Regions from separate parts of the Modestobacter sp. VKM Ac-2983 genome, predicted to be linked through region 3. Evidence: predicted binding sites of a transcription regulator. Region 3 holds the regulator's gene; each other region holds the start of a gene.
What was found. Region 3 encodes LexA, which represses DNA repair genes until DNA is damaged. Its sites were predicted from a motif close to TCGAACANNTGTTCGA; they were not measured.

Region 1: a site for LexA is predicted at 2,213-2,228, ahead of O2W18_RS04980 (HNH endonuclease signature motif containing protein). Genes of this name have one in related genera too.
Region 2: a site for LexA is predicted at 2,337-2,352, ahead of O2W18_RS07355 (HNH endonuclease signature motif containing protein). Genes of this name have one in related genera too.
Region 4: a site for LexA is predicted at 2,307-2,322, ahead of O2W18_RS15105 (HNH endonuclease signature motif containing protein). Genes of this name have one in related genera too.

What each region holds. Positions count from the first base shown of each region.
Region 1 is NZ_JAPVBK010000001.1:1,037,912-1,042,118, reverse strand. It holds gene O2W18_RS04985 (hypothetical protein) at 1-624, opposite strand, end outside; gene O2W18_RS04980 (HNH endonuclease signature motif containing protein) at 993-2,195, opposite strand; gene O2W18_RS04975 (YciI family protein) at 2,465-2,872, shown strand; gene O2W18_RS04970 (RNA polymerase sigma factor) at 2,869-4,017, shown strand; gene O2W18_RS04965 (VOC family protein) at 4,084-4,207, shown strand, end outside.
Region 2 is NZ_JAPVBK010000002.1:183,279-187,485, forward strand. It holds gene O2W18_RS07340 (bifunctional metallophosphatase/5'-nucleotidase) at 1-477, shown strand, start outside; gene O2W18_RS07345 (HesB/IscA family protein) at 639-923, opposite strand; gene O2W18_RS07350 (C40 family peptidase) at 1,142-1,678, opposite strand; cyclic di-AMP (ydaO/yuaA leader) riboswitch at 1,695-1,839, opposite strand; gene O2W18_RS07355 (HNH endonuclease signature motif containing protein) at 2,370-3,569, shown strand; gene O2W18_RS07360 (hypothetical protein) at 3,697-4,207, opposite strand, start outside.
Region 3 is NZ_JAPVBK010000007.1:61,841-66,047, reverse strand. It holds gene nrdR (transcriptional regulator NrdR) at 1-128, opposite strand, end outside; gene O2W18_RS21375 (LysM peptidoglycan-binding domain-containing protein) at 546-1,130, opposite strand; gene lexA (transcriptional repressor LexA) at 1,398-2,222, shown strand; gene O2W18_RS21365 (hypothetical protein) at 2,331-3,398, opposite strand; gene O2W18_RS21360 (phosphatase PAP2 family protein) at 3,370-4,098, opposite strand; gene hflX (GTPase HflX) at 4,200-4,207, opposite strand, start outside.
Region 4 is NZ_JAPVBK010000003.1:644,871-649,077, forward strand. It holds gene O2W18_RS15095 (aldehyde dehydrogenase family protein) at 1-1,148, opposite strand, end outside; gene deoC (deoxyribose-phosphate aldolase) at 1,148-2,143, opposite strand; gene O2W18_RS15105 (HNH endonuclease signature motif containing protein) at 2,340-3,542, shown strand; gene O2W18_RS15110 (hypothetical protein) at 3,601-4,011, opposite strand; gene O2W18_RS15115 (hypothetical protein) at 4,105-4,207, opposite strand, start outside.

The sequences.
Region 1 (4,207 bases), on a different contig from region 3:
GGCGTCGGCCAGCTCCTCCCGCGCACCGGCCAGCTGCCGCTCCGCGGCGCGTTGCCGCCGGTCCTCCCCCGGCGCGCGGTCGCCGCGGGTGGCCGGGGCCGGTGCGTCGTCCTCCCCCTGCGGGAGGGTGGCCACCGAGCCCTGCACGTCGGCCGTCCCGACGCCGGAGTAGGACAGCGGCGACGTGAGCCGGCCGGACAGCGTCGCGCGTCCGGCGTCCTCGTCGGCGACCGCCGCGCGCAAGGTGTCCTGGACCTGACCGGCGACCGAGTCGCTCACCGGCCGGCCCAGCTCCTTCGCCAGCGAGCGGGCCTGCCGGGTCAGCGCCAGCACCACGGCACGGCGCTGCCGGGTGAGCTCCTTCAGCTGGTCGCCCTCGAGGTCGCGTTGCGCCTCGCGGAGGTCGGCCCCGAGGTCGACGAGCTGGCGGAGCTCGTCGGGCTGCCGCCGCACGAGCGTGTTGACCACCCAGGCCGCGGTCGTCGGCTTCCGCAGCCCGCCGATCTCCTCCGCCAGCTCCCGGTCGCCCTGGGCCCGCGCCTCCTTGCGCCGCGCGTCGCGTGCGGCGATGAACTCGTCCGGCGGCAACCCGTACAGCTCGTCCGCGACGTCGGAGAGCCTCACCTCGTCGGCCTCCCGTCCCTCGCGACTGCACGTGCTCGATGCTCCCGGTCCGCTGCCCCGGGGCGGCGTCGGGAAACCACCTCGGTCCCCTCGCCGTGGCCGGCGTCGCGACCGGCCCCTGATCCGGAGTGCGCCGGACCAGGCGACTGCGGTGGCCGGGCCACCCTGGCGGCCGGCAACCCTGGCGGCCGGGAACCTCTGACGGCCGGCAACTCTGGCTGCCGGCCAACTCCGGTAGCCAGGCAACTCGGGTAGCCGGACAACTCCGGTAGCCGGACAACTCCGGTAGCCGGGCGACGTGACGGCTGCACGCGCGCACCGGCAGCCGGACACGGTGGGACCGTGGCCGGCTGCCGGGACCGGGCCGATCAGTGCGCCAGTGCTCCGATGAGGATCTCGGTGCCGTCGGGGCGGTAGGTGCGCCATCGCCCGCTGGGATCTCGTTCGACCCGGAATCCGTGGTGGACCTTGGTGTGGTGCCGTTCGCACAGCAACGCTGAGTTCTGCAGCGACGTCTCACCGCCGTGCAGCCAGTGGATCAGGTGGTGGACGTCGCACCACCAGCTCGGGGCGCCGCAGCCGGCGAACACGCAGCTCTTGTCCCGCCGTTCCACTGCCTTGCGCAGCCCGGGGGTGACCACCCGGTGATCCCTCCCGAGGTCGAGGGGCACGCCGTCGGGGCCCATCACGATCCGGGAGATGCTGCCGTCACAGGCCAGGTAACGGGCCCGCGCCGCGGAGATCGTCGCCCCGAACCCCAGCTCCCCCGCCCCGGCACCGGTAGCCGGGTCGACCAGGTCATCCAGGTCGACGCCCACCACCACATGCGGCTTCACCGTCCGCAAGACCGGCAGATTCCCCGAGGCCAACTGGTTGTCAGCCAACTGCACGAACGCATCGGCGTCCTGCTGCGACCGCGTCCGCTCATCACCCTTCGGGCGGTCGGCCTGCACGATCGACTCGATCGCCGCCTGCACCTTCTCCCCACCGACGGCATCCAGCTCCAACCGGCCGGTGACAGTCCCATCGGCGTGCTTGACCATCGTGAACCGACGGCCCTCGGTCGGATCGGGCTCCGGACCGTCGGGGTCCAAGGCGTTCTCGAAGGCCTGCACCGCAGCCACCAGCGACTCGTGCGGGGACTCCGTGGCCACCTGCGCCCAGACCTGGTCGAAGGCACCCAGGTCGATGCCCTGCTCCTCGGCCCGCGCGACCTCGCGGGGGCCGATCTTCTCCGCCACCACGTTCACCTGCGCCGCCGTGATCTGCCCGCCAGCGAACCCGGCCGCCAAGGCCGGGAAGTGCTCCAGCACCCGCCCCGACCGCACGATCCGCGACGCCTCCGTCTGCGTCAACCGCGCATGCCCGATCAACCACGACCGCATCGACTTCAACCCGTCGTACTCCGCAGCCTGCATCAGCTCTGCGTGCCGCACCGTGCGGGTCAACTCCGCAGCGACCCGATTGCCGAGCTGCACCAGCAACGTCGTCCGGTCCAACACAGCGCCATCCGTCAACCCATGCAGGTCCTCGGCCGCCAGGGCGTCCAGAGCCGACTGCAACTCGCTCATGACACCTCCCGACCGGTTCGAACGTGTGTACGAATGATATCGGCACCAAGCCACTGATACAACTCGAATCCGCAGGTCAGACGCTTGTCCACAGATTTCCCTAGGACCTTGACAGACCGCCAGGGCGCACTGGTCGGACCGCTGCGGAGAGCCCGAGAACGACCCGCACGACCGTCCGGCCACCGCCCGATGTCGAGAACGCGCAGCCGGTTCCGTCCCTGGGGTGTCCGCGGCCACGATGGGCCGCACCCGCACCGAGGAGAGCCACCATGGCCAAGTACCTGATGCTCAAGCACTACCGCAGCACCTCGAAGTCGCTCGATTGCGCGCCGATGGACCAGTGGACGCCGGACGAGGTCTCGGCGCACATCCAGTACATGCGTGACTTCGGGGCGAAGCTCACCGAGACCGGCGAGTTCGTCGACGCCCAGGGCGTCGCGCAAGAGGGCACGTGGGTCCGGTACGACGGCGAAGGTCGGCCGCCGGTCACCGACGGGCCGTTCGCCGAGACCAAGGACCTCATCGCCGGGTGGATGGTGATCGACGTGGACAGCTACGAGCGCGCGGTCGAGCTGGCCGGGGAGCTGTCGGCGGCTCCCGGGCCGGGCGGCGAGCCGATCCGGGAGTGGCTGGAGCTGCGGCCGGTCATGTCCGAGCCGCCGACCGTCACGGAGTGAGCCCACCCGTGGACGAGGTGCTGCTGCGCAGCGTCGTCCCGGGCGTGATCGGCGTCCTCGTCCGCCGCGGAGCCGACTTCGCGGCGGCCGAGGACGCCGTCCAGGACGCGCTGGTCGAGGCGGTGCGCAGCTGGCCGGCCGACCCGCCGCGGGACCCGCCCGCCTGGCTGGTGACCGTGGCCTGGCGCCGGTTCCTCGACGCGACCCGGTCGGAGGCCGCCCGCCGCGGGCGCGAGGAGCTGGTCGACGAGGAGCCAGCACCGGGCCCGGTGCCGTCGGCCGACGACACGCTGCGGCTGTACTTCCTGAGCGCGTACCCCTCGCTGACGCCGTCGTCGGCGGTGGCGCTGACGCTGCGCGCCGTCGGCGGGCTGACCACCCGCCAGATCGCCGCGGCCTACCTGGTGCCCGAGGCGACGATGGCCCAGCGGATCAGCCGGGCGAAGCGCACCGTGTCCGGCGTCCGCTTCGACGAGCCCGGCGACGTCGCCACCGTGCTGCGCGTCCTCTACCTGGTGTTCAACGAGGGCTACTCCGGGGACGTCGACCTGGCTGCGGAGGCGATCCGGTTGACCCGGCAGCTCGCGGCCGCCGTCGACCACCCGGAGGTGGCGGGGCTGCTCGCCCTGATGCTGCTCCACCACGCCCGACGCGCCGCGCGGACCGCGCCCGACGGCAGCCTGGTGCCCCTCGCCGAGCAGGACCGCCGCCAGTGGGACCCCGCGCTGATCAGCGAGGGGGTCGACGTCCTGCAGGCCGCCCTGGTCCGGGACCAGCTGGGCGAGTACCAGGCCCAGGCCGCGATCGCGGCGCTGCACGCCGACGCGCGGTCGGCCGCGGAGACCGACTGGGTGCAGGTCGTGGAGTGGTACGACGAGCTGGTCCGGCTGACCGGCAGCCCGGTCGTGCGGCTCAACCGAGCGGTCGCCGTCGGCGAGGCCGACGGTCCACGCGCCGGCCTGGCGGCGCTCGCCCAGCTGGACGACGCACTCCCCCGCCACCGTGCCGTAGCCGCCTACCTGCACGAGAAAGACGGCGACCGGACGACGGCGGCGCGGCTCTACGCCGAGGCGGCCGCCCTGGCGGGCAACGCAGCCGAGCGCGACCACCTGACCCGCCAGGCGGCCCGACTCAACTCCCGCTGACGGCCGGGCCGATGACTTCCCGGTCATCCCGGAGTCGGTGCTGCAAGACGACCCGAAGGAGATCCCGTGCCCACGATCCTGCCCATGATCCTCACCGCTGACCCGGAGAGCCTGAGAGACTTCTACGTCGGCGCCCTGGGCGCGCAGGTGGTCGAGCGGACCCCGCCGGAGGACGACGGCGAGCCGCCGT
Region 2 (4,207 bases), on a different contig from region 3:
GCCGGGCTCTACGTCTTCGACAACACCCTGGAGGCGGTGGAGATGACCGGCGCCCAGGTGCGGGACTACCTGGAGGAGTCGGCGAGCTACTTCACCCAGGTGCCGGCCACCGGGGAGGTCGACCCCGAGACGATCACCAACGCCGACGGGACGCCGGACTACAACTACGACGTGCTCTCCGGCGTCGACTACGACCTGGACGTCTCCCGCCCGGTCGGGGAGCGGGTCACCCGGCTGGAGATCGACGGTGTGTCGGTGGCCGACGACGCCCGGTTCGTGGTGGCGGTGAACAACTACCGGCGCTCCGGCGGTGGCGGCTTCCCGCACGTCTCGACGGCGCCGGTGGTCTACAACGAGCAGCTGGAGATCCGTCAGCTGCTCATCGAATGGGCGCAGGAGCGCAGCGTGATCGACCCGGCCGACTTCTACGTCGAGAACTGGCAGCTCGTCCGTGACGGGGAGCCGCTGCTCGGCTGATCCCCACGGAGCCGGCCGGGCTCATGCCCCCGACCCCTCCGGACCGACGAACGCCCCGTCCTCCCTCGGGAGAGCGGGGCGTTCGCGTACGTCGGGGCCGCAGACGACGTCCGCCCCGCTCCGGCGGACCGGAACGGGGCGGACGCGGTCGTGCCGGGAGCTCAGACGCCGGACTCGGCGATCCCGAACTGGACCTTGCCGGTCGGGTCGGGCTGCGCGTCCAGGACCTTGTCGTCGAGGACCGTCGCGGCCTTCTCGTCCAGGAACACCCGGGCGCCGGACTGGTCCAGCACCTGGTCGTCCTCGGCCGGCACGGCGGCCAGGCTCAGCGCGAGCGACTGGGCGGTCGGGTCGTTGGCGATCCGCAGGCCGCCCTGCTCGGGGGTCTCGGACTGGTCGAGGATCCCGCGGATCGCGGTTGCTGCCTGGGGGGTCAACGTGAGCATCGGTGAGGTTCCTCTCGTGTCTGGTGCCCTGACCAGCTGCGGAAGGGTGTGGCGCGGCACTGCGCCACACCCTCCGGCAGTTCGTCGGCCGCCCCTGCGGGCGACCGGGCCGTACGGGGCCGGGACTCGCTACCTCGCACGTCCCAACGTCGCGGTCGAGGAGGCGCGAGGCAAGAGGCACCGCCGATCGTCACGGGGTCGCAACACCCCCGGCGACGTCAGACCAGACGACGCGCGGAGTTGTAGCCCCACATGGTGTCGACGTTGATGGTCCGGACGACGTCCCCTGCGGTCGGCGCGTGCACCATCAGCCCGTTGCCGATGTAGATGCCGACGTGACCCACCGGGTCGTAGAAGAAGACCAGGTCACCGGGCTGCAGGTCGGCGCGGGCCACCGGGACGCCCATCGTCGACTGCATGCGGGAGGAGTGCGGCAGCGTGATGCCGGCGGCCGCGTAGGAGTACTGGGTCAGCCCGGAGCAGTCGTAGACGTTGGGACCGGCGCCGGCCCACACGTAGGGCTTGCCCTGCTGGGCGAGTGCGGTGTCGACGATGATCTGGGCAGCTGCGTTCGGTGCCGCGACCGGAGCGGCCGCAGCTGCGACGGGTGCTGCGGCGGGCGCGCCACCGCCACCGACGGAGGCCTGGGCGGCCATCGGGGTGAGGGCGACGCCGGCGCTGGCGAACAGCGCGATCAGTGCCCGGCGACCGGAGCGGGAGGGACGACGGGCAGGGGACGTGCGAGTGGTCGTCATGGACGACGGGTTCTCCTTGTTCTCCTCAACCGCCTACCGAGTTAGCTGACGGGTTCGGGCGGGGAACTCGCCCGGTGCTCCGACACTCGCGTGCCGTCGCACTTCACCCCAGAACTGCGGTGGGTCCCCGGTCCGGGCGTTCGCTGCGACGTCGCAGCGGGTGCCCGGTTCGGCGGTGCTCGCCGGTGTCACCGTGCGTGGTGACTCAGGGGCCGGCGGGCGCGGATGACGGTAGGGCCGTCATGGATTCGTCACAAAGTGCCGCCTGTTGCGGTTCCGACACCCCGTGGGGCCGCAACACGCCCGGGCGACTCGGGCGACTCGCCGACGTGACGTCGGGCAACGCCGGAGGGTGGTGCGTGCAACGACGGCTCGGATCGACCGTCCCCTCCCGGGAATCGATTTGGGCCGCATCGGCGGGTGTGCACGCTGCGTGCTCGGCGCATCACGCCGACGTCGGGCGTTGTCGTGACGCCGGACGTCGGAGTCCGGTCGGGGCCGGGGAGACCGGCGTGGGCTGCTGGCTCGTCGACCGATGTGGAGTTCGAGCGGCGCGCTGGTGTGTCGGACCGGCTCGCGGCAAGGGGTCAGGGTGATCTGTGGACAAGCGCCTGACCTGGGGATTCGTGTTGTGGGAGCCCTTGCTCGGCGGTAGGATTCGTACAAGCGTTCGAACCGGTCGGGAGGTGTCATGAGCGAGTTGCAGTCGGCTCTGGACGCCCTTGCGGCCGAGGACCTGCATGGGTTGACGGATGGCGCCGTGTTGGACCGGACGACGTTGCTGGTGCAGCTCGGCAATCGGGTCGCTGCGGAGCTGACCCGCACGGTGCGGCACGCAGAGCTGACGCAGGCTGCGGAGTACGACGGGTTGAAGTCGATGCGGTCGTGGTTGATCGGGCATGCACGGTTGTCGCAGACGGAGGCGTCCCGGGTCGTGCGGTCCGGACGGGTGCTGGAGCACTTCCCGGCCTTGGCGGCCGGGTTCGCTGGCGGGCAGATCACGGCCGCGCAGGTGAACGTGGTGGCGGAGAAGATCGGCCCCCGCGAGGTCGCGCGGGCCGAGGAGCAGGGCATCGACCTGGGTGCCTTCGACCAGGTCTGGGCGCAGGTGGCCACGGAGTCCCCGCACGAGTCGCTGGTGGCTGCGGTGCAAGCCTTCGACAACGCCCTGGATCCCGACGGTCCGGAGCCGGACCCGACGGAGGGTCGTCGGTTCACGATGGTCAAGCACGCCGATGGGAGTGTGACCGGCCGGTTGGAGCTGGATGCGGTGGGCGGGGAGAAGGTGCAGGCGGCGATCGAGTCGATCGTGCAGGCCGACCGCCCGAAGGGTGATGAGCGGACGCGGTCGCAGCAGGACGCCGATGCGTTCGTGCAGTTGGCTGACAACCAGTTGGCCTCGGGGAACCTGCCGGTCTTGCGGACGGTGAAGCCGCACGTGGTGGTGGGCGTCGACCTGGATGACCTGGTCGACCCGGCGACCGGTGCCGGTGCGGGGGAGATGGGCTTCGGGGCGACGATCTCCGCGGCGCGGGCCCGTTACCTGGCCTGTGACGGCAGCATCTCCCGGATCGTGATGGGCCCCGACGGCGTCCCGCTCGACCTCGGTCGGGACCACCGGGTGGTCACCCCCGGGCTACGTAAAGCAGTCGAACGGCGGGACAAGTCCTGCGTGTTCGCCGGCTGCGGTGCTCCGTCGTGGTGGTGCGACGTCCACCACCTGATCCACTGGCTGCACGGCGGTGAGACGTCGCTGCAGAACTCAGCGTTGTTGTGCGAACGGCACCACACGAAGGTCCACCACGGGTTCCGGGTGGAGCGGGATCCCGGTGGGCGATGGCGCACCTACCGCCCCGACGACACCCAGATCCCCATCGGCCCAGCCCTGTAGCAGTGAGAGTGCGCGTCGCGGACCCCGCCGTCGGAAGGACGGCGGGGTCCGCAGGCTGTCGCTGGTCCTTGCCGGCCCCTGCTCCTCGCCGGCCCCTGCTCCTTGCCGGCCGTAGGCCTTGCCGGCCTTACTCCTCGCCGGTCTTGGCCTTCGACGCGAAGGAGCTCACGCACTGGCCCTGGTTGGCGAACTGGCCGGGCTCGAACTCCGTGGCCCAGCCGCCGTCCTTGCAGTCCGCCTTGGTGAACACCCGTGGCTCGACGTCGTACGTCGTCGTCTCGCCGCCCACCGTGATGCCGATGCCGTCCACGTAGGCCTCCAGGCCTGCGTTGCTCCGCCCGGTGTTCACCGCGAACCCGGTGATCGTCGTTGCCGCACCGAAGTGCTCGACCAGCGTGGCCAGGGTCGTGGGCGTGCCGTTCGAGCCGGGCGTCGCGGAGCTGAACGGCTGGATGCTCGGGGTCCACCAGCCCCCGGCGCGCCCGCCGGTGCTCTGTGTGGTGTCCCACGCCTGCCATTGCCCCTCGGCGATGGTGAACCCGGCCTTGTTCGCCTCCCAGACCACGGTGGCGAAGTCGTCCGGGCCCGCCGGGTCGATCTCCACGTTGATCGACGGGCCGTAGCCCGGCAGCCCCGTC
Region 3 (4,207 bases):
TCCTCCACGGTGGTGAAGCGGCGCCCACATCCCGGGCAGGAGCGTCGACGGCGGGTGGTCGCTCCCTCGTCGGTCTCCCGGGAGTCGATCACCCGACTGTCGGGGTTGTGGCAGAAGGGGCAGCGCATCCCGATCTCCTCCTTCCCGAGGTGTCGCGAGGGCTCTCGTCGCGGCGACGTGACACCGTGACCGGACCCCGACCCGATGGCCGTGCTGTGGACTGCGCCGGGGACATCCGGTGGATGCGCCGGGGAGAACGTGTGGAACGGCTGTGGATGGGGCTTACAGCTCTGTAACTACTAGATGTTGTGGTGGAACCGTACGACCACCCCCACAGGTGTGCAAGCCCCGGGGTGCGTGTCGTCTTCCGCAACTGCCCCGGACGCCCCTCGGGACCCCTCTCGCCACAGCCATCGCCGCCGGAACAGCCCTGCCCCACCAAGGCACGGGCGCCCTGGAGGCGGCCGAGCCGGAGCACTCAGGGACGACGGGCGGCCGCCACCCTCACCACCCGCCGTGGTGCACACCTGCACCACGCAGCCCGATCAGGGCAGCTCGAGCACCTGGCCGGGGACGAGGTCGACGTCGGAGAGGCCGTTCACGTCGAGGAGCGCGTCGACGACGGCGCGCCGGTCCTCCTCCGGGGCGATCTCACCGGCGATGGACCACAGGGTGTCCCCGGACCGGACGACGATCGTCGCCGAGCCGGCCAGCTCCAGGCCCCCTCCGGCGCCGCCGGACTCGATCGCGATCGTCGCCGCGGCGACGGACACCCCGAAGGCGATGGACAGCCCGGCGATCACCCGCCGCCCGCGCCGGGTCAGGCGCAGCGGTGCCGGGTCACCCCAACCCACCGACACCCCGCCGCCTGCCTGCCGCACGCGACCGCCGCGACCGGCCGAGCCACCGTCCACGACACCGACCCGGCGGCCCGCACGCGCCTCGGCGCGCCCGACGTCACGCCGGAGCACCACCGGCAGTGCCGGGCGAGGCGCCCGCGACAGCCGCACGGGCGGACCCTGCACCGGCGGGCGGGGCGAGGGCGCCACCTGACCAGCCCCCGGGAACGGGAGCACGACCGCCAACGAGGCCGGGGTGGCGACGGGGCGCTCGAGCTGCGGGATGGCCATCGGGGTGCTCCAGGTGTCTCGGTACCGGGCTCATCGAACGCACGTTCGATTCGAACGTGTGTGCGATGTCTACCGCACACCCCCGACAGGAACACGCCGACACGACGACTTCTTCGAACACCTGTTTGAACACGAGCGTCCGAGGCGATACGGTTCCGAGGCGATCGAGGACGGCGTCCACGGTCCGGCTCGCCGTGGTGACACGGCTGTCGGCACGGCAGGGCGCCACCGGGAACTGCTGCCCAGGCAGCCGGACGAGGAGGACACATGGCGGTCGACGGCCCGAAGGCGCGCGGCGGCAAGAGCCCTTCGCGGCGTGGAGCCGCCGACTCGGCACCCGCCGACGGCGCAGCACCGACGACCGTCGCGGGGGCGGGAGCCGCGGTGCGGGAGTTCCCCGACCGGGCCGCGGACGGCGACGGTCTGACCCAGCGGCAGCGGCGGGTGCTCGAGGTCATCCGTGACTCCATCGAGCGCCGTGGCTACCCGCCCTCGGTGCGTGAGATCGGGGAGGCGGTCGGCCTCTCCTCCGCCTCGTCGGTGGCCCACCAGCTGTCGGTGCTGCAGCGCAAGGGGTGGCTGCGCCGTGACCCGAACCGACCCCGCGCCCTCGACGTGCGCCTGCCCGGCGACAGCACCGCCACGGCGACGAACGACGCCGCCGCAGCACTGGCCGGATCCGGAGCGGGCAGCGGTGTCGACGACGCCTCGGCTCCCCGACCCACCTACGTGCCCCTCGTCGGGCGGATCGCCGCCGGTGGTCCGGTGCTGGCCGAGCAGGCCGTCGAGGACGTCTTCCCGCTCCCCCGGGAACTGGTCGGCGACGGCACCCTCTTCATGCTGAAGGTGGCGGGTGACTCGATGGTCGATGCGGCGATCTGTGACGGCGACTGGGTCGTCGTCCGGCAGCAGCCGACCGCGGAGAACGGCGAGATCGTCGCCGCGATGATCGACGGCGAGGCAACGGTGAAGACCTACAAGCGGCGCGACGGGCACGTGTGGCTGCTGCCACACAACGCCGCGTACGAGCCGATCCCGGGCGATGACGCCACGGTCCTCGGCCGGGTCGTCACCGTGCTGCGCCGGGTCTGAGTTCTACCGGGGCGCCGGGCTCGCCGTGCGGCCCGGCGCTCATCGAACTCGGCTCGTCATCCGGCCGAGTCGTCATGCGATCCGGCTGGTGAGCGAGCCAGACGCTGATCAGGCCGGGCGCCGCCGGATCTTGCCGCCGATCCACACCAGCACGGTGGCCGCGACTGCGGCGATGACGCCGGCGGTGAGCGGGGCCACCCCACCGGCCGTCGCCAGCGACCCGGCAGCGGCCTCGGTGGCCGCCGCCGGTGGCGGCGCCGCCAGGTCACCGGCGGCCGGCACCAGGGTCACCGCCCCGGGCAGCCCCTCCCCGGCGACGAGCAGGTCCCGGTCGTTGGCCGCGAAGGCGATGGCCTCGCCCTGCGGGGCCTCCGGCAGCGGCACGCGCACCGGGGGGCCGGCCAACGCCCCGGCGACGTCCGAACCGCTCAGCGGCCAGACGTAGGCGTCGGTGTAGGTGCGCAGGGCGATCCGTGAGCCGTCGGCCGACACCGCGCCACCGGTGACCAGCAACTGTCCGGCCCGGCCCACGGGACCGCCCGGCGTGCCGGTCAACGTGAACCCGAGCCCGGCCACCTTGCTCATCGGCACGGTGGCCCCGTCGGCGAGGGGCGCATCGGGCCGGTACACCGAGCTGGCGCCGAGCACCTCCTTGGTCACCAGGTACGGGGTGCCGTCGGGCGCGAGCAGCAGCGCCTCCGCGTCGTGCGGGCCGTCGGGGTAGGTCAACCTGCTCAGCACGGTGGTCCCGTCGGGACGGAGGCCGATCAGCGCGACCGTCTCGCGACTCTGCGCGTTGTCCCCGATGTCGGCCAACCAGATGGTGCCGTCCGCGGCGAGGGCGAGGTCCTCGGGGTCGTAAGGGTCGACCTCCGCGGTGCGCACCTCACCCACCGTGCAGGCCCCGTCGAGCACGAGCACCTCGGCGCGGTCGCCGCCGTCGTTCATCGCGAGCATCGCCTCGCCGGCGCTGGCCAGGCCGGAGAGCTCAGGGAGCCGCGGATCGGTGATCTCGCACCGGGTGACCGGCTCGCCGAAGGAGGCGACAGCGTCGTCGGCGGCCGCCGACCCGGCGGGGACCAACGCGACCAGCAGGCCGACGGGCGCGCCGAGGACGGCGCCGGCCGCCCTGCGGCGGGGGGCGCGGCTACGCCTGCGATCGGCCGGCTCTGGCACGAACCCAGCGTGGCAGTCCGACAGCGTCGAGTCCGTGAACCACGCCCAACAGCAGGAGCCCGACCGACAGCCCGACCACGGCATCGGTGACCCAGTGGAAGTCCAGCGCCACCATGGCCACACCTGTTGCCACCGGCCCCAGCACGCTGAGCACCCAGGTGGCCCGCTGCACTGCTGGGGGCAGGCCGAACTCCACGGCCTGCCACCGGGCCACCCCCCACATCAGGACGGCGTTCGCCACGTGCCCCGACGGGTAGCTGGCCCCGTCCAGGTGGAAGAACGACCCGGGGAACGCCGGGGCCGTGCGACCGGTGCCCCACTTGAACGCGTAGACCACGGTGGTGAGCAGGGCCAGCGCGACGACCACCCGGACCAGGGGCACCAGCGTCCGTTGCCGCACGGCCAACCAGCCGACCAGGCCGGCCAGGACGACGAGGATCGTCACCCGCCCGCCGATCTGGGTGACGACCCAGATCGGCCAGTAGGCCCAGGAGTCCCGGAGCGCCCAGACGCTGGTCACCTCGGAGACCCGCAGGTCCATCCGCTCCAACCACCCGCGGCCGAGCAGGTTGACGGTCACCCCGACGGTGACGAGGGCGGCGAGGACGAGCAGCCACCACGGCGGCCGGCCCACCCCGATGACCGGTGCAGCCGGTCGGCCTCCGGTGGCCGCCGGCCGGTCCACCGCTCCCCTGGTCACCGCTTCACGGTACCGGGGCGCCGTGACCTGCTCGTGATCCGACGAGCCTGCTCACGGGTCCGACGCACACGTCCACGCGTCGGGGAGCGGTGGAGCCTCGATCAGGCCT
Region 4 (4,207 bases), on a different contig from region 3:
TGAGCGGGGGAGACGTCGGTGAAGACGGTGGGCTTGAACCAGAAGCCGCGGTCGGGCAGGTCGCCGTCGGGCTGCCAGCAGGTCGCGCCCTCGGTCTCCCCGAAGGCGGTCAGCTCGCGGATGCGGGCCAACTGCGAGTGCGAGTTGATCGCCCCCATGTCGGTGTTCTTGTCCATCGGGTCACCGACCCGCAGCGTGCCGATCCGCCGCTGCAGGGCGGCGACGACGTCGTCGTGCACCGACTCCTGCACCAGCAGCCGGGAGCCGGCGCAGCAGACGTGGCCCTGGTTGAAGAAGATGCCGCGGACGATGCCCTCGACGGCCTGGTCGATCGGGGCGTCGTCGAAGACGATGTTCGCCGCCTTGCCGCCCAGCTCCAGGGTGAGCCGCTTCTCGGTGCCGGCGACCGTGCGGGCGATGGAGCGGCCGACCTCGGTGGAGCCGGTGAACGCGACCTTGTCGACGTCCGGGTGGCTGATCACCGCGCGGCCGGTCTCCCCGGCGCCGGTCACGATGTTCACCACGCCCGGCGGCAGGTCGGCCTGCTGGCAGACCTCGGCGAACAGCAGCGCGGTCAGTGGGGTCGTCTCGGCTGGCTTGAGGACGACGGTGTTGCCGGTGGCCAGCGCCGGGGCGACCTTCCACGCCAGCATCAGCAGCGGGAAGTTCCACGGGATCACCTGCCCGGCCACACCCAGCGGGCGCGGGGCCGGCCCGAGGCCCGCGTGCTCGAGCTTGTCGGCCCAGCCCGCGTGGTAGAAGAAGTGCGCCGCGGCCAGCGGGACGTCGACGTCCCGGGACTCCCGGATCGGCTTGCCGTTGTCCAGGGTCTCGAGGACGGCGAACTCCCGGGCCCGCTCCTGCAGCAGCCGGGCGATGCGGAACAGGTACTTGCCGCGGTCGGCCGGGCGCATCGGGCCCCAGGTCTTGACGAACGCCCGGCGGGCGGCGCGCACGGCGCGGTCGACGTCGTCCTCGCTGCCGGTCGCGACCTCGCTGAGCACCTCCTCGGTGGCCGGGTTGACCGTCTTCAGCGGCGTGCCGGTGCCGTCGGTGAACTCGCCGTCGACGAACAGCCCGTAGCTGGGCCGGATGTCGACGATCGACCGGGACTCGGGTGCGGGCGCGTACTCGAACAGGCTGGTCATCAGTCCACGCTCACGTGGTCGGGGCCGGAGTAGTGGCCGGTGCGGAGCTTCTGGCGCTGCAGGAGCAGGTCGTTGAGCAGGCTGGAGGCGCCGAAGCGGAACCAGTCGGGGGACAGCCAGTCCGAGCCGACGGTCTCGTTGATCAGCACCAGGTGCTTGACGGCGTCCTTCGTGGTCCGGATGCCCCCGGCGGGCTTGACCCCGACCTGGCGGCCGGTGGCGGCGCGGAAGTCGCGGACGGCCTCCAGCATCACCAGGCAGACCGGCAGGGTGGCGGCGGGGGAGACCTTGCCGGTGGAGGTCTTGATGAAGTCGCCGCCGGCCAGCATTGCCAGCCAGGAGGCGCGGCGGACGGCGTCGAGGGTGACCAGTTCGCCGGTCTCCAGGATCACCTTGAGGTGCGCGGACCCACAGGCCTCCTTGACCGCGACGATCTCCTCGAAGACGTCGAGGTAGCGGCCGGTCAGGAAGGCGCCGCGGTCGATGACCATGTCGATCTCGTCGGCACCGTTCGCGACGGCGTCCCGGACGTCGGCGAGCTTGACCTCCCGGCTGGCCCGGCCGCTGGGGAAGGCGGTGGCCACGGCGGCGACGTTGATGCCGGTGCCGGCCAGCGCCTCCTTGGCGACGCCGGCCAGGTCGCCGTAGACGCAGACCGCGGCGACGGCCGGGCAGCTCGGGTCGGTCGGGTCGGGACGGCGGGCCTTGGCGGCCAGGCTGCGGACCTTGCCCGGGGTGTCCGAGCCCTCCAGCGTGGTCAGGTCGACCATCGAGATCGCCGTGTCGATCGCCCACGCCTTGGCGGTCGTCTTGATCGACCGGGTGCCGAGCACCTTGGCCCGGGCCTCGGCCCCGACCTGGTCGACGCCGGGCAGGCCGTGCAGGAACGCGCGGAAGGCGTCGTTCGAGCGGGTGACGTCGGCGAACGGGTCGGGCAGGGTGCCCGTTCCGCTGCTGGTGTCGGCCAGCGCGTTCGGGTCCAGCACGTGGGTCATGCGCCGCATTCTCCACTGCGGCACCGGGCGAGTGGACAGAGTCCGCAGCCGGGGACTCTCTTCGACGCCCTCCCGGGTGGTGTGTCAAGAGCGTGCGGCGATCTGTGGACAGGCCGCTGAACTGGGCACTCGCGTTGTGAGTGCCCTTCTTCGGCGGTAGTGTTCGTACATACGTTCGAACCGGTCGGGAGGTGTCATGAGCGAGTTGCAGTCGGCTCTGGACGCCCTGGCGGCCGAGGATCTGCACGGGTGGAGCGACGGGGCTGCGTTGGACCGGGTGGCCGTGCTGGTGGCGCTGCAGAATCGGGTCGCGGCGGAGTTGACCCGCACGGTGCGGCACGCAGAGCTGACGCAGGCTGCGGAGTGCGACGGGTTGAAGTCGATCCGGTCGTGGTTGATCGGGCATGCGCGGTTGTCGCAGACGGAGGCGTCGCGGGTCGTGCGGTCGGGGCGGGTGCTGGAGCACTTCCCGGCCTTAACGGCCGGGTTCGCCGACGGGCAGATCACGGCGGCGCAGGTGAACGTGGTGGCGGAGAAGATCGGCCCCCGCGAGGTCGCCCAGGCGGAGGAGCAGGGCATCGACCTGGGTGCCTTCGACCAGGTCTGGGCGCAGGTGGCCACGGAGTCCCCGCACGACTCGCTGGCCGCTGCGGTGCAGGCCTTCGAGAACGCCCTCGATCCCGACGGGCCGGAGCCGGACCCGACCGAGGGCCGGCGGTTCACGATGGTCAAGCACGCCGATGGCACCGTCACCGGCCGGTTGGAGCTCGATGCCGCCGGTGGGGAGAAGGTGCAGGCGGCGCTCGAGTCGATCGTGCAGGCCGACCGCCCGAAGGGTGATGAGCGGACCCGGTCGCAGCAGGACGCCGATGCGTTCGTGCAGCTGTGTGACAACCAGCTGGCGGCCGGCAACCTGCCGGTCCTGCGGACGGTGAAGCCGCACGTGGTCGTGGGCATCGACCTGGAGGACCTGGTCGACCCGGCGACCGGTGCCGGTGCCGGGGAGATGGGGTTCGGGGCGACGATCTCCGCGGCCCGGGCCCGGTACCTGGCCTGTGACGGCAGCATCTCCCGGATCGTGATGGGCCCCGACGGGGTTCCCCTCGATCTCGGCCGGGATCACCGGGTGGTCACCCCGGGCCTGCGCAAGGCGGTGGAACGCCGGGACAAGTCCTGCGTGTTCGCCGGCTGCGGTGCTCCGTCGTGGTGGTGCGATGTCCACCACCTGATCCACTGGCTGCACGGCGGTGAGACCAACCTCGAGAACTCAGCGTTGTTGTGCGAACGGCACCACACCAAGGTCCACCACGGATTCCGGGTCGAGCGAGATCCCGGCGGCCGATGGCGCACCTACCGCCCCGACGACACCGAGATCCTCATCGGACCACTGATCCGCTGAGGCGCACCGTCCGTACGGTCCCGGCCGGTGGTGGTCCGTGGGCGCGCCGGCGCTCCCGTCAGCAGCCGTCGAGCGGGGGCACGATGCCGAGGAGGTGTCGGCCGTCCTCGTGGACCACCTGCCAGGCGAGACAGGTACCGCTGCCGGCTGGGGCGCGCACGACGATGACCTCGCCCCGGGCCGAGTCGCTGACCACGCCCTCCGGTCCGCTGCGGGTGCTGGGGAATCCGGCGAGGAGCTGTTCGGCGTAGTCACCGGGGGCGTCACCCACGAGGAGAGCCTGGAGTGCATCGGCGTCCCGCTGGTCGAGCGCCGACGCTGTCCGGGTGGCCAGCGCGTCCACCGAGGATGCCCCGGGCTCGGGCACGGTGAGGATCTCGATCACTACGAACGCGGCCCACGCAGAGACGGCGGCCAGACCGAGCGCCGCGAGCGCTCGGCCGGTGGGGGTCCGTGGTGCGTGCGCCATGCACCCACCCTGCCGCGCCGCGGGCCGAGCTGTCTCCCCTGGGATCGCCCACCGGGGGCGCCCGGCGATGCCGGGTGTTGGGCGGAGTCCCCGTCAGGTGCGGCTGAGGCGGGCGAGCAGCCGTCGGCCGAGCACCACGTCGTGCGGCAGTCGGCTGAGCTCGGTCGCGTCGACGGCGACTCCCTGGGCTCGGGCG